2 regions of the Tatumella ptyseos genome follow, and region 1 is predicted to be linked to the other one. Evidence: predicted binding sites of a transcription regulator. Region 1 holds the regulator's gene; the other holds the start of a gene.
What was found. The regulator PurR, encoded in region 1, represses purine synthesis genes. The targets are predictions, from matches to a motif close to CANGCAAACGTTTGCNTG.

Region 1 (8,168 bases):
CTCAACGTCAACTGCCGTGGATCGAGTAGTGGAGGGCAGTAAGTAGAGGGTTAGTCCTAATAGCACACCGCTAATTAAAGTTAATGTTGTGAAGATTGCTTGCCAATCAAAATGGGTAAGTAGCCAAGCACCAATCAGTGGAGCAAGAGCTGGTGAGAGGGCCACCAGCGGCATGATCGACGCGAACATTTTATGCGCCTTCTCTTTAGGGAAATGATCAAGCACCAAAGACTGCCAGCACACCGCTGCTGCACAAACGCCACAAGCTTGGAGAAATCTTAACGCCAATAATAGGCGAGCATCTTTCACCCATACTACCGCTAGGCAACTTAGGGTGAATATCGACAGACCATAGAGCAGTACAGTTCGGCGGCCAATTTTATCTGATAACGGCCCCCAAAATAATTGCGCACAACAGAATCCTGCCAAGAACAAACTTAAGCTGGCGCTGACCATATTCGCACTTGTCACCAGATAGTCTTGCATCGCGGTAAATGCAGGAAGATACATATCGGTTGCCAAAAAGCCGAGCATACTCAGTAAAGCGAGATAAATAAAAAAGAGTTTTGGATGTTGCATGGAGCGTCCTAGTCAAAATAATCCGAGGAGTGTAAAAGGATGCAGACTTGTTTGTAAAACGGTAATATTTGCCAACATCCTTCAAAATAATTGAAAGCAACTATGTGGTCAGAATATACCTTAATGGTAATTGATAGTGTGGCGCGCAATGGAAGTTTTTCGGGTGCGGCTCAGGAACTACATAGAGTTCCTTCTGCGATCAGTTATTCAGTAAAACAAGTAGAAGAGTGGTTAGCTGTCGATGTATTTGAGCGGCGCCATCGTGATGTGGTATTAACTCCCTCTGGTGAGCACTTTCTCGCTGAAGCGCGCAGTGTTATCAAAAAAATGAATGGCACTCGTCAACAATGTCAGCAACTTGCCAATGGTTGGAGGGGCCGTTTCTCTGTAGCCATTGATAGGATTGTGAAACAGACTCGAGTCGAACAGCTCGTCTTGGATTTCTATCGTCATTTTCCAGATGTTGAGCTTCATATTAATGATGAAGTTTTCAATGGCGTGTGGGATGCGTTAGCGGACGGACGGGTTGATATGGCGATCGGCGCAACGCAAGCTGTCCCAGTATCTGGGCGCTTCAGTGTTCGCGATATGGGTAAACTCTCTTGGCGTTGTGTCGTGGCTCACGATCATCCTTTGCGGGGAGAAACATTCATTAGGGAAGAAGACTTACGAGTATGGCCTTCCTTAGTCATTGAAGACACCTCAAGGGTTCTCCCACGTCGTGATACTTGGACATTGGATAATCAACGCCGTCTAGTTGTACCGAATTGGTCGGTAGGAATACGCTGTGTACAAAATGGTCTATGTGTTGCGATGGTGCCGTCGCACATTGCAACGCTTTACCTTAAGCAGGGGACACTTGTCGAATTACCGATTAGCTATCCAGATAGCCCTTGTTACTTGAGTTGGCGAGAGAATAGTTTTTCACCAGTGTTACAATGGATATTGGATTATCTGGGGAATACAGCCACTCTCAATCAAGAGTGGCTAGAGGCGAAGGATTAACGGCGATAATCCCTGTAAGGGCCATCAATAACAGAACGCCGTTCAACCAGTTGAGGATGAATTTCAAGACGTTGCGCCTCATCGCGTTTATTGACAATACGATCGAGTAGCATCTCAAGCGCTTTTTCGCCTAATTCAATTTTAGGTTGATGAATGGTCGTTAGGGCGGGGCTAAAATAACGCGAATTACGGATGTTATCATAACCAATGATCGAAATATCTTGAGGCACATTCAATCCCTGCTCATTGGCGGCGCAAATAGCCCCCATAGCCATTACGTCACCACCACAGAACACGGCAGTGGGGCGTTTTTTCTGTGAAAGGATCTGCTGCATGGCCAGATAACCCGATTCTGATTCGAAGTCCCCTTGTACAATCCACTCCTCGCGAGGGATAATGCCTTCATCATTTAGCGCCTTAATAAAGCCTGCTAAACGCCCCCCACCTGTGTGGCGCTCCATCTGACCAGGGATACAGCCGATATCTCGATGGCCACGATCCAATAGGTAACGGGCGGCTAAATGTCCTCCCGCAAAAGCATTATCTTCAACAGTATCGGTAAAATTGGCGTGAGAACTTCCCCAATCCATCACCACCATCGGTAATTGGCTATGCTCTTCAAGCATTTTCAACAGAGAATCAGGATACTCGGCACACATCACCATTAAACCATCGACACGTTTTTGCGCCATCATCGAGAGATAGGCCCGTTGTTTTTCAAAGTCAGTATGGGCATTAGCCAATAATAGTGTGTAACCATGTTGAAAACATTTTTTTTCAATCGCTTCAATGATCTCTGCCCAATATGGGGCTTCTACTGACGTCGATAATAAACCAATAGTCTTGGTGGTATTGACCTTTAAACTACGTGCAACAGCACTGGGCGAATAGTGAAGGGCATTAATGGCCTCCCAAACTGTTTGCTGTGTTTGTTCGGCAACGAAACGGGTTTTATTAATAACATGAGAAACAGTGGTGGTGGAAACCCCGGCGAGTTTTGCCACATCTTTTATCGTTGCCATGAGGGGAATCTCCTAGGAAAGCGTTTGCGTTTGCGCAACTTAAAATTAAGGGGGTGGATTCTAGCAGGCTAAAAGGGGTAAAACGAGCTTTTTGCGCAACGCAGCTAAATCGTTTACAAATCGTTACCTTGGAAAGTGTTTTTAGTCGGTAATAAAAAATCCCCGACAGAGCGGGGATTCGTTGGTAAGCAATTTATGGCTATCGAACCGAGTTCGGCGTCATGACTCGTCGAGCGCCAATATAATGTTTTTGCCAATACTCACCAGTGAGATCGGTAATTTGGATATCTTTGCCAGTACGAGGTGATTGAATAAACTTACCGTTGCCGACATATACTCCAACATGGTCGGCAGCCCCCCGGCGATGGATACGAAAGAACACCAGGTCACCTTTTTGAAGTGAATTTCTTTTTACTGGAGCAGCGTCACGTAAGTGATACATTTCGTTGGCCGTACGTGGAATCTTAAATTTAACTAAATCCTTATAAGCATAATAGACTAGACCGCTACAGTCGAAACCGGTATGCGGAGAAGTACCGCCCCATTGATAAGGTTTACCGAGCTGATTCATCAACTTATTCATCGCCGTCTGACGTGCTTTTTGATATTTCTGGTGGTGCGTAGCACTCATTACCATCGCCGCAGAGTGGGGTGAGGCGATACGGGTGTTATGACGAGCCAGTACTTTTTGACCTGCGTAATATTTTTTGCGAGTGAGGCGTGACTGAGCAAGTTTTGAAGATTTAGTTTTAGGCGGGGTAGAAAGCTTTTTCTTAGCAATATGCTTAACTTTGTGGGGTTCAGAGTGTTTGGCCCGTTTGCTAGCTGTTTTAACCTGTTTGCGCTTTCGGCGTGTGTCTTCTGCCGCGACTTTCTTGACTGATTTATGCGCAGTGGCATTGAGATGTCGTTGTGGGGCTGCCTCAGCGACATTAAAAAAAAGTTGCATAAATGCAAGTATTGAAAGCGTAATTATTAGCCGCATATTTAGTATTTAGTCAGTGTTGTACTCAAAAAAGAGTCAGTGAGTAAAAATAACCTCTGACAACGTTGTCAGCCCCATAAGCCATTCTAATCCAGAACTTTTCAAAAAGTTAAGCGAGAATTCAATTAAATCTGTTACTAAGCGTGATTGCGATAATTACTTATGTATCAATTTTACCCACTGCGGTTAAATAACCTTTTTTATTGTGATCTGAGTCACATATTTATCGACTAATAAGATAATTCTTATCTGGAGGCAACTAACTAATTAAACTAGCAAGGAATTTCACACCGGCTAAGATAAGCGGTACACTGTAAGAAATTAAGCTGTTGTTGAGGAAGCAAAATGAGCACTTTAGAAAAAATTAAGACACAAATCTCTGAAAATCCAATTCTTCTTTACATGAAAGGGTCCCCTAAATTACCAAGCTGTGGTTTTTCTGCGCAAGCTGTTCAGGCGCTATCAGGGTGTGGTGAACGTTTTGCTTACGTGGATATTCTACAGAATCCAGATATTCGTGCTGAACTCCCTGCCTACGCTAATTGGCCGACTTTCCCACAACTGTGGGTCGACGGTGAATTAGTAGGGGGATGTGACATTATTATGGAAATGTATCAGCGTGGCGAACTGCAATCTCTTATCAAAGAGACTGCAGACAAATATCGCGAAGTAGAATAACTTCAGATTATTGCTTAAGTGGCGGGGCCGTTTTCCGCCACTTGTTGCGCCTCACTTGCCAGCGGCCATCCACCAAGACGTTTCCATCTATTCACTAGTTCACAAAAAAGCGCAGTCGTTTGTTCAGTATCGTAAAGAGCACTGTGCGCTTGTTCACTATCAAAACTCATTCCAGCACTAATACACGCCTTAGCGAGCACAGTTTGACCTAATACTAAGCCACTTAGCGCTGCAGTATCGAAGGTGGCAAAGGGATGAAAGGGATTACGTTTCAAGCTAGCGCGCTGTGCCGCAGCCATCGTAAAGCTATGATCAAAATGGGCATTATGCGCCACAATGATAGCTCTTGAACAATCTGCCTCTTTCATGCCTTTTCTGACCATTTTAAATATCGCGTGCAGGGCATCGTATTCACTGACGGCATTTCGCTCAGGATCGTTGGGGTCTATTCCGGTAAAAGCTAATGCTTCGGGATGAAGGACCGCTCCTTCGAAAGGAGTGATATTAAAATGAATTTTTTGATCTTCAACTAACCAGCCATCTTCATCCATTCGCACAGTAATCGCCGCAATCTCTAATAAGGCATCTGTTTCGGCATTAAAACCAGCGGTTTCGACGTCAATCACAACAGGGTAAAATCCACGAAAACGGTGTTTGAGTAGGTGGGGGTTAGCAGTATCTGACATCTGTTTCTCAATTACAGTGAAAATGGTCGGCAAGTATGACAAAAACAGGGCCGCGGTGCAGCCCTTAACCATGATTAATCGTTATTTAATCCAAGACCTGCGTCTTTTTTCTCGATTAACTCGATTTTATAACCATCGGGATCTTCAACGAAAGCGATAACCGTTTTCCCGCCTTTAACCGGTCCGGCTTCGCGAGTGACGTTGCCGCCAGCTTGACGAATACGTTCACAGGTTTCAGCCGCTGAATCGACTTCTAGCGCGATATGGCCGTATCCTTTACCTAAGTCATAGCTTTCTACGCCCCAGTTATAAGTGAGCTCCAGTACCGCACCTTCAGATTCTTCCGTGTAACCGACGAAAGCGAGTGTATATTGGTACTCAGTATTTTCGCTGGTTCGTAAAAGGCGCATACCTAGTACACGGGTATAAAAATCAACCGCACGGTCTAGATTGCCAACACGGATCATGGTGTGTAAAAAACGCATAAAACCTCGTTATATTGCTCGTAATCAGTGGAATAGGATATCAGTTTTTTGTTTGAGGTAAAAAGGGGTAATCAATGTACCCATGTTCATCGCCGCCATAAAAGGATTCTGGATGTTGCGCATTGAGTGGTGCCTTTTGCGCAAAACGTTCGACCAAATCTGGATTGGCAATAAAATCGCGACCAAAGGCAACGGCATCGATTAAACCTTCTGTCAGAAGTGCTTCACCTTTTTCTAGGGTATAAGCCCCTGCACCGATGATTGTTTGGCTAAAACCAGCACGTACCGACTTCCTAAAGGATGCAGTATAAGAGTTACCTCCTGCCCAATCTGGCTCGGAGAGATGTAAATAGGCAATGCCAAAACGATTCAACTGTTCAATTAGCCAAATCGCATCCTCTTCTTCATGTGGGCCATTCCCTAATGCTTGGAAGGTTCCAACGGGTGAGAGACGTATACCAATGTGTTCAGATCCCCAGACACGTGATACAGCTTCAATAATCTCGAAAACGATCCTTGCACGGTTTTCACGATTTCCGCCGTACTCATCAGTCCGTTGATTTGACTCCGGTGATAAGAAGGTATGTAGCAAGTAACCATGCGCTGCATGAAGTTCAAGCAGATCAAATCCTGCTTGTTGAGCGTTGATTGCGGCTTGCTCGAAATCTTTGACCACTTGCTTGATTTGCGAACGACTCATTTCTTGTGGCAGCGTGGTTTCACTACGATAAACTTCCCCTTTTTCATTCTTTAATGAGGTTCTGGTTTGAGAAGGTAAGGCTGAAGGTGCTTGAGGTGCAGCATGATTAGGTTGTAACGAAGAGTGAGAAATTCGGCCAGTGTGCCAAAGTTGTACGGCAATTTTCCCGTTATGGGCATGGACTGCGTCGGTAATCTGTTTCCATGCTTTGATTTGCTCGTCAGTATGTAATCCGGGAGCACCAGCATAGCCTTTAGCTTCGAATGAGACTTGTGTGGCTTCAGTAATGATTAAACCTGCAGAAGCGCGCTGCTGGTAATAGGTTTTCATCAACTCAGTAGGAATATCACCCGGTTCGATGCTGCGTAAACGGGTTAGAGGTGCCATAAAAATACGGTTTTGCGTAGTGATAGCACCTAGCTTCAATGGGGAAAAGAGGGATAACGTTGACATAATATACTCCTGCTATAATAAATGGGTTAATCACAGAGTAGTTTTCGCGACCTTTCTCGGCAAGGGGGTAAGGCCTCCATCGCACAGAACAACAAGTCGAGTTTAGTAAGAAGGTAAGTATGGGAGGAGCTATGGCAGAGCAACTTGAAATGTTTTTACTGCCGAACCCCTGCAGGGGGCTATGCCAAGCCAATGCAAGAGGATACTGTCTAGGCTGCTTTCGCAGTCGTGAGGAGCGCTTTGGATGGCTAGGTTTCACTGATACCCAGAAACTCAATGTGCTACGACTCTGCACGCTGCGGCGACGCGCGGCGCAGCGAGTTATACCGAATTTTTCTGAAGAAGATAGTGGGCAGGGGGAACTATTTTGAAGGTTGAGGTGGCACCGAATAACTGAGTTGCGCTAATGAGCATTTTAGGCGCCACAAAATACCTGCTAAGCGAATCGCATCAGCTTCCTTGCTTAGCGCTAGTTCATTGCACTGGGTGGTGAGATCCGTCAATACAGTCTCTAACTGAGAACTATGAACGCCGCGTTCACTGATAACATTTTGTAAAACCTGAAAACATCGGTCGCGCTGTGCGAGGAGTAATGGCGAACTGGATTTCCATGCTCTTAATTCCCAAACAATGTGCGCACAATTATGTAATACAACCCCCCAACGCAATAACCAGAGCTTTGCTTGCGCCTGTTTACTGGACTTTAATTGGTTAATATGAAAATAGAGCCGAGACTCATAATGATTTCGAGTAGCATAAGGTTTAGGTCGAAGTTGGTCTAAAAAACCGCGGCGAATGGCTTTAATATGGCGAAGGCTTTTACGATCATCAGAACTTGGCCGAATTAAAACGAATGCCAACCAAGCGAAAATCACCCCACATACTTTTGCGACATCACTGTTCAGTACGGTACCGTAATCCCAAGTTGGGGGGTTACTGACTGAGATAAAAGAGCCCATGAACACTACGATCTGTCCCCAGAGGGCAGCTCGCTTGGGAAATAATAACTTGAATAACTGTAACGTGATAATCAGTGGGAATAACACCCATAGAAAATGCCAAAGCTGCGAGACTTGAATCATTATGCCGAATTTAAAAATAAAACTTAGTACGCAGAGAATGAGTAAGGTCTTCAACAGTAAGGTGACGCTAGCAGAGGGAGAGGGCGCTGAGGAGTAAAGCACGCAGGCGATAGCGGTTAACGTCAGCGCTGCAGGACCTTGATCCCACTGAGTATAAATTTGAAAGGTACAACCTAACACAATAGCAAAAAATGTCCTTGCGGCGCTCAGCAATGCTTCGGCACGGTCGGACTCTAAGGCTAAGGCAGGAACCTTAGGCGGAACTAAAGGTTGGTTAGGATCCGCACTATTGACCAGACGCGTCCAGCGTTGCACATCCAAATAAACCCAGCAGAAATAGCGAAGACGGCTCACGAAAGCGAGCTGCCGATAATCGCCAAGTGTTATATCTGGCGTGATGGAGCGTAAAATTTTTGCCAATTTATACTTATTACAATCTGGCTGCTCTAATTCAGTGAGTAGTAAATCGATGGCTTTATACAATGATGGTGGA
Region 2 (8,168 bases), 360 kb from region 1:
GGTAAGAGACACCCGCTTCGCGTGCCACATCATAAAGCGTCACTGCTCGCTTATTCATATTATGTTCCTGCTCACTCTATTCAGCCCCGATCTAAGACCCTTTTTAGCATAAAAGTAAGGGAATTACTGTAGTCCTGTCGTGTCAGGGCATGGCTGGTTTTATCCGTCGGGAAGGGGATAAGGGCTAAGCCGCTAACGCGTCGTAATATTAGGTCGCTGTATTACAAGAGGTTAACGGCAAAGCGGTAAATCACCTTTCTGTTACGTGGCAGGGTGAGTAAGCTAACCCCTTAGAAAATACTGTTGTACCGGGTGGTACGGATTTACACGAATTATCATTAATGCAGATAAGTTTAGCGTCAGTATACCGCTTTAACTTAAAGGTTAATTTGCCCATCAATACAGGTCACGGCACATCCCCCCACCTTGATAATATCGTGATCGATAATAAGTGATACCTTACCCTCTCGACCCAAGGCTTGTCCTTGAGAAGCCTTTACCTGAAGAGGCATTGACAGCTCTTTGCCGTGATAACGAATAAAGGCGGCTACACTGCCGTTTCCGCTGCCACAAACCGGATCTTCGTTAACGCCACAGGCGGGGGCAAAAGAGCGAACTTCAATCGTCATTTCTTCTTGTTGAGGATAATCACCGTAAAGGCATATCCCCGTAATCGCCATGGCGAGGTCATGCTGACGCAATCGTGCGTAATCAGGCGTGACATTGAGTACGGATGAGGCGTCAGATAACTGAGCAACTATCCATTTAGCGCCGACGTCGACCAAAGCGGGGCAGAGGGAGCGACTGATCTTGCAACCAATCATTTCCTCAATTGCATCTATTTGTTCAGGACTCAGTTCAGTGATGTGAGGCTTGGGTAGATCGAAGGCGATCGAGGTCTCCCCGTTATGACCTAGGGTAAGGGTCAGTCTAACCAGTCCAGCACCGCATTCTTGGATAAGATGACCTTCATGGGGCACGACTCTCCCCGCTTCCAGTAACGCCCAGGCGGTGCCAATGGTTGGGTGACCCGCAAAAGGGAGTTCACTTTTAGGGGTGAAAATTCTTACACGGTAGTCAGCTTCACTGTTTTCAGCGGGGAGAACAAAGGTGGTTTCTGATAGATTAGTCCAGTTAGCAATGGCTTGCATCTGAGCCGTTGATAAACCACGAGCATCCAGGATGACTGCCACGGGGTTACCTTTGAAGGGTGTAGACGTGAATACATCGACCTGCTTAAAATTAACCGCTAACGCTTGCATAACCAACCTCTTCTCAAGTGAGTAAGTAAACTATATTGTAATGATGATACGCATCTCGATATGTTGGTGACAGATACAGATGTTTGGAATACAGAGGGATACAATCGTTACCCAAGGGAGTCAGGCAGAGAAATACGATTATACATTCGTCTAGAGGCCGCTTAAGGCGGTGAGCTATTTTTGGCGGGAATTAACCATGGTGAGCCTATCGTTGCCATCTTCACGAGTCCTCTTTTACACAGGTCATCGGGTTCAAAATCAACTCATCTTTTACTAAAAGGTTATAGAACGCTGCACGGTGCTGAATAACTTATCCGATGTTGACAGTGAAGAGCCCGTTAACGTTCGGGAATTGGGTTTTTAGTGCTCTTCTACTTATACTATCGATACCATCTACTGCTTACACCCACTGAGGATCGATGCCTACAACTGTTGCACCTCACGCAATTAACACCTCTTCCAGAAGAAGTTCTACACGAGCCGCTTTCTTTGTGGCGGGCTTCGCCATGGGAGCTTGGGCTCCATTGGTACCCTATGCACAACACCGTTTACAGCTGGATTCCGGTTCACTCGGTCTGCTTTTATTGTGTCTTGGCAGTGGCTCACTGATCAGTATGTTATTTTCGGGTCGGCTCGCCGGGCGCTTTGGCTGTCGTGCGGTGATCATTGCGGGCTCATTGATGGTCTGTTTTGCTTTCCCCTTCCTCGCGACAGCCGAATCGATAGGGGTTATGATCCTGAGTCTCGCCCTCTTTGGGGCGGGGGTAGGGTTAACCGATGTGACCGTCAATATTCAAGGAGCGCTGATTGAGCAAACCTCCACTAAGCCACTGATGTCCGGGTTCCATGGGCTATTTAGCATAGGGGGCATAGTGGGTGCGGCAGGCGGGAGTATTGCCCTCAGTAGTGGACTGTCACCCATGATGATGTCTATCGCCGCGTTATCCGTGATTGTTTTGGTCATGTTTATGGTAGGTAAGCATCTACTGCCTTTCGCAACACATGCCGAAGCAGAACAGAGCCGTTTCAGACTGCATCCACGATTACTGCTTATGGCATTAATGTGCATGACATGCTTTCTTGCTGAGGGGGCGATGCTTGATTGGAGCGGTATCTGGCTGACTTCCGAGCGGGGGCTCTCTCTCGACCATGCTGGATGGGGGTATGCCACTTTCGCGGTTGCGATGGCCATTATGCGGCTAATGGGGGATAGACTGATTAGTGCAGTGGGGCGTAGAAAATTACTTATCTTGAGTGGTATTTGTGCGATGAGCGGCTACACCTTAGCCGTTTTATTGCCTGGGTGGGAAACCTCGCTTGCTGCCTTTATTCTGGTGGGTATTGGTGCTGCCAATGTGGCGCCGGTCGTCACAACCCTTGCGGGATTAGAAAAAATAATGCCTTCGAATATGTCTGTTGCCTTTGTCTCAACAGTCGGTTATCTCGGTATTCTTATGGGCCCTGCCGTAATTGGCTTTATCGCCCATTTAAGCAGTTTAGCGGCGGCATTTATTTTTATCGCGATTTCATTACTAATCGTTGTGTTGGGCGCATTGAAACTTCGATAAGGTTATTAGCTGTAAGCTGCGACTCGGTTTGAGAACTCAAAAACCTCTTCATGGGTTGTTGGACTCACTGGTCACCTATTCTGTATTTTGTTGAGAAGGCTGGGTATTTCGATACTGGATAACTGAGCCTAAGCACAATACCACTTAGAGAGTAAAGAGTGACGTAATCAGGGGGAAATGACTATCAAGTTGAAGATTTACCGAATACGAGAGATTAATGACTTTGCTGATTGATAGGGATTGCCGAAGAGGAGGGGAAGCTTGATAAAGTCCACCCTTAAACAAACAGGCTTAAAGAGTTAATTTTAGGTTCGAGGAAGGGATTGATAATACATTTTTCGAGTATGAAATGGAGAGTTTGGTTCCTCTGACGGGGATCGCCTCAGCCATTAACTCGCTGATTGACAAGCATTCGGAGAAAAAAATCTAGATACACTGGAACCTTTGTTGGCGCTACTCTCTGAGTCCGCTGTTGTGGTCTGGGCGACAGACGGTTAACCCACTTACGTGAAAAGACTGAAGAGAGAAATACAGTCTAATAGTAAGCGTTTTACTTAGCGTATTGAACGTCATAACCTAACCCTAAGGCAGCATATCTCAGGTCGAGATGGATCTTAGGGTAGCCATAAACGTAACCGGACGCCAGCCAGAGTTTTTTGATTTGTCCTGTCAGTCTGAAATCCGTCTGGTGCCGTGGCAAATATGGCTGCTGAACCGAAGTGTGTCACCCACTCGGATGAATATTCAGCTCCTGACAGAGGAGACGAACAGTCCAACACCAGGAGTTGTCACGGATAAAAGCGTTCCGCAGTCGGACAGCTTTGCGAGATACGCAGCGGCTTTTTTTTAATAGGTCCCGTTCGTCAGTAATCCGCTTTAACTCCTGCTGGAGTCGACGGATATCGGCCTGAGCATCTGACTGCTCTTTGTTGGTGGAAGAGGCCTGCTCGTATTTCTCTATCCAGGCATAAAGACGGTGGGTAGCGATATCGAGACGAGTTTCCTAGAAAGATGTCAGCCCTCAAGAATAGAGTATTGAGAGGACTTACTTATGATAAAGTACGTTTTCTTCTCAATACGGAAAAGTAGTAGAAGACACCCACAACTAAAGTTGGTGTGTAGTAGTGTAATACGCTGAGCGTAGTAGTTTTACTTGTATCTAGGAAAAAATTGTACGTTCCTAATAATGAGTTACAAACGCACAGAACCAATACTAATGTGAATAAAATGGTAGCTGTTTTCGTGAGCATTTTTCCCTCTATATTCTAGTCTGTTGAGTTATTTAACGACTCAGCAGTATCAGTATTTATAATATATCCTACTGTATCATAGGGTTAAGGTGTTACCTTTTTAATCTACCCAACAAAGATATATTTCATAAGCGCTGCGATACCTATGTATGCCATGGCGTTAATAACCGATTTCATGGCTTCAGATCTGCGCTCACGCTGATAATTTCGCCACACTAACTTCTCCATTAATGCTCTGGCTTTAAATTCTGAGTAAGGGATGCCTTTAATTTTCATCATCATATACCTAATAGGGTCGTTAGTGCCTCTACAGCCGCCAGCATTGTCCTTAACGGGCAGTTTTTACAAAGGGGAAGGTCAGGTATAGGTTTAGCCGGTTATATGGTCCTATTCTGTCTCGGCCTCTTTCCCTAGGGTGATCTCAGAGAGAGGGGTTTCTTCAAATCTCCCTTTCTCAGGACTTATATCAAAATCAGTCTGCTTGAAGTGATATGCATCATGCCAGATCAAGCGACAGGCTGCGCAAGTCATTAGAAGCTGCCCCGAACCAATACAACGATCTCATTATTATCATTATGTAGTTTAGCAAAACTAACTCCGCACAGCGTTTCAAGGCCCCGCACGTCAGTCATGATATGTGTAGCCGTCCTCTCACTAACGTCCCCTTTAGTTAAATATTGTTCGCGTAGGGTGATTGTTCTCATCATCTACCCTCTATTTTCTTGGTAATACCCTCTTAATTAAGGGCTTAACATTAACGGTAAAATTACTTCTTTCTACGGCTATTATGCTTCCAATTACGACTTAATTTAAGGGTGTCGTAGGGAATATCATCGTAGTGGTCGATAATATTTTTCCCACGGCAAGCTCTGATTCGTATTCCATAATCTGGGTAATCAACGAGATGGCCAAGTGTCGCTTCTTTCTCTGGAAGGTGATGAAGCAACGATAAATATGAGTTATTAACGAGGATGTGTATCAATCCTCGCATAACGCTTAGGTGTCGAACTACATCGACTAGATTGGAATTGGGGATAATGATACCAACTTGTTGATTCCATATTTTCACTGATAACAAGATCACTTGGTGTTACAAGGATTGAATGACTGCAGATTCAAATGGTCATCAACAGGTTGGCAGCATTATCTGAACCAGTAGGTTTACCGTGAAGATTCAGGCCGTGTGAATCGGATAATTTTATGGGGGGAACAGGTGGTGTTAAGTTGCGGATTTTTGAGTCGTTAAGAGACATAGGCGGGTCACTCCATTATCGAACCGGAAAGACCCCAAATCTGACCACTAAATTCTGCCGGTGCAGAGGGTAAACTGAAAATGCATCGGGAAGACTTTCACGCTAACCCAATGAATCTGGGACATATTAAGATTCGCAAACCGGCATGAAAGCAAAAATCCCGCTATCTTGCGATAGCGGGATTTTTAAATTTGGCTCCTCTGACTGGACTCGAACCAGTGACATACGGATTAACAGTCCGCCGTTCTACCGACTGAACTACAGAGGAATTGTCCTGAAGACGGGGCAGATAATAGTGTTGTGCTCAGCGCTTGTCAAAGCTCTTTTTCCTTTCCGATCTGCGTTTGCTGGCTTAGTGACCAAGCTGGGTAGACTGTGAACAATAAAGGCTGCACTAAAAGATCAGTCTTTGCTTTATAAGGGTGCAAAGTAGGGGAAAAGAGAAAGACCTATAAGAAAAAAAAGTAGGGAATAGGGTACTTAAGGAAATTGGCCTGATAATTGCTTACTTGATTCACTTGCGGCGAGTCTGACGCCACTTATCCTAGGTAGGAGTGAATCATGAATCTAAGACGCTTAAAATATTTCGTAAAAATTGTCGATACAGGAAGCCTTACTCGTGCAAGTGAAGTCCTGCATATTGCCCAGCCAGCACTGAGTCAGCAATTGGCCACCTTAGAAGGTGAGTTTAACCAACAACTCCTTATTCGCACTAAGCGAGGTGTCACACCTACCGACGCGGGTCAGGTCCTCTATCACCATGCCAAGTCAATTTTGAAACAGTGTGAGTTTGCTCGAGTGGCTGTATCCTCTACACCCTTGATGACGCAAACGGCCTAATCCATCGCTTAGTAGGCTAGCCGCCGGCAACTTTCTTGGACAAAGTGATAAAAAACTATTGCTCAGGCGGCTTCCCCCCTTTAGGATCCTTCGCCGGAACGAAAACGTTTACGTATGAAGCGTTCCAACACCTTGAGCACGCGATGAATGCCAGCATTGGCAGAGTATTGTGTATAAATGACGATAATTTGAGAAAATAACATGCTCGAAAAGCTCTTTAAATTAAAGGCAAACAACACCAACGTTAAAACTGAAGTCATTGCAGGCATTACGACCTTTTTGGCAATGGCCTATATTCTGTTCGTTAACCCTTCGATATTGGGACAAACCGGCATGGATAAGGGGGCTGTCTTTGTTGCGACCTGCCTTGCCGCCGCAATTGGCTCAGTATTGATGGGAATGATTGCCAATTTACCTATTGCTCTCGCACCAGGAATGGGGCTGAACGCCTTCTTCACTTATACTGTTGTGCTGCATATGGGCTATCACTGGCAAGTCGCTTTAGGCGCCGTTTTCATTTCGGCAGTACTGTTTTTCTGCCTTTCGATTTTCAAAATTCGAGAGTGGATCATCCGTAGTATCCCCCTTGCACTGCGCTCTGCGATCGCTGCCGGAATTGGACTGTTTTTGGCCATTGTGGCACTTGAAGGTGCGGGTATCGTCGTCGATAACCCTGCAACCTTGGTGGGCATGGGTGACTTGACTAAACCGGGTCCTCTGTTAGCGATTGCTGGATTTTTCCTGATCGTTATCCTCGAAGCACGTCGCGTTACTGGCGCCATCTTAATTGGTATTCTGGTCATCACTGCGATTTCCATTTTAACGGGTCTATCCCCTTTTGGTGGTGTGATCTCTTCACCGCCTTCGCTTGCACCGACCTTCTTACAGTTAGATATTGCAGGGGCCTTCAATGTTGGGCTGGTCAGCGTGATTTTTGCCTTCTTGTTTGTCGATGTGTTCGATAACTCGGGAACGCTAATTGGTGTGACACGTAAAGCAGGATTGACCGATGAGCAGGGGAATATTCCTTCTATGGGACGTGCGCTGCTCTCTGACAGTATCGCGGCGCTGTTCGGTTCACTACTCGGCACCTCAACCACCACCAGTTTTGTCGAGTCTAGTGCGGGTGCAGCCGTTGGCGGGCGTACGGGACTGACCGCAATCGTCGTCGGTATCTTGTTCTTACTTTCGCTCTTTTTCTCTCCGTTAGCCGGTAGTGTGCCGGTTTATGCTACCGCGCCTGCATTACTCTTCGTTGCGGTCCTGATGGCCTCTGGTTTAGCGGAAATCGATTGGAAGGATATCTCTACCGCGGCACCGGTCACCATTACCGCTTTAGCGATGCCTTTGACCTACTCGATTGCTAATGGTATTGCATTCGGTTTTATCAGTTGGACGGTGATTAAGCTCTGTACCGGTAAATATAAAGAGCTCAACCCAGCCTTAATCGTCTTAACCGTGCTGTTCGTGATTAAATTGGGTTGGCTGACAACCTAGAAAGATAAAAGCGTTAGGCCAAAAACCTAACGCTTTTTTTTTAACGGAAGGGGGGTTCTACGAAGGTGCGTAACTTGCGAGAATGCAGTTTATCTCCCTCCGCTCTTAGTAGGTCGACCGCACAAATCCCAATTTGTAGATGCTCAGAAATGGCTCCATCATAGAAACGGTTGGCTTGACCCGGCAACTTAATCTCACCATGTAAAGGTTTATCAGAAACACAAAGCAACGTGCCATAAGGAACACGGAAGCGATAGCCTTGTGCTGCGATGGTCGCGCTCTCCATATCCACGGCAATCGCACGGCTTAGGTTAAATCGCAGGGCCGACGCGGCATACCGTAGCTCCCAGTTTCGGTCATCGGTGGTCACTACCGTTCCGGTACGTAATCGTTGCTTAATACTGGTGCTGTCAGTCTCGCCCGAAAGATGTCGGGTTGCATCGTAGAGCGCGCGTTGCACTTCAGCGATACTGGGTACGGGAATATCCGCGGGTAACA

Region 2: a site for PurR is predicted at 6,271-6,288, ahead of QJR74_RS08735 (NCS2 family permease). Genes of this name have one in related genera too.

What each region holds. Positions count from the first base shown of each region.
Region 1 is NZ_CP130649.1:1,477,995-1,486,162, forward strand. Features, by position in the region: gene punC (purine nucleoside transporter PunC) at 1-579, opposite strand, end outside; gene punR (DNA-binding transcriptional activator PunR) at 682-1,584, shown strand; gene purR (HTH-type transcriptional repressor PurR) at 1,581-2,606, opposite strand; gene QJR74_RS06970 (C40 family peptidase) at 2,806-3,591, opposite strand; gene QJR74_RS06975 (Grx4 family monothiol glutaredoxin) at 3,937-4,269, shown strand; gene rnt (ribonuclease T) at 4,284-4,955, opposite strand; gene gloA (lactoylglutathione lyase) at 5,030-5,440, opposite strand; gene nemA (N-ethylmaleimide reductase) at 5,481-6,593, opposite strand; gene QJR74_RS06995 (DUF1289 domain-containing protein) at 6,725-6,964, shown strand; gene QJR74_RS07000 (FUSC family protein) at 6,956-8,168, opposite strand, start outside.
Region 2 is NZ_CP130649.1:1,842,642-1,850,809, reverse strand. Features, by position in the region: gene QJR74_RS08770 (LacI family DNA-binding transcriptional regulator) at 1-58, opposite strand, end outside; gene QJR74_RS08765 (PhzF family phenazine biosynthesis protein) at 378-1,262, opposite strand; gene QJR74_RS08760 (MFS transporter) at 1,682-2,830, shown strand; partial or broken gene QJR74_RS08755 (IS1 family transposase) at 3,242-3,385, shown strand; partial or broken gene QJR74_RS08750 (IS3 family transposase) at 3,426-3,830, opposite strand; tRNA gene QJR74_RS08745 (tRNA-Asn) at 5,526-5,601, opposite strand; partial or broken gene QJR74_RS08740 (LysR family transcriptional regulator) at 5,895-6,140, shown strand; gene QJR74_RS08735 (NCS2 family permease) at 6,375-7,670, shown strand; gene QJR74_RS08730 (AMP nucleosidase) at 7,711-8,168, opposite strand, start outside.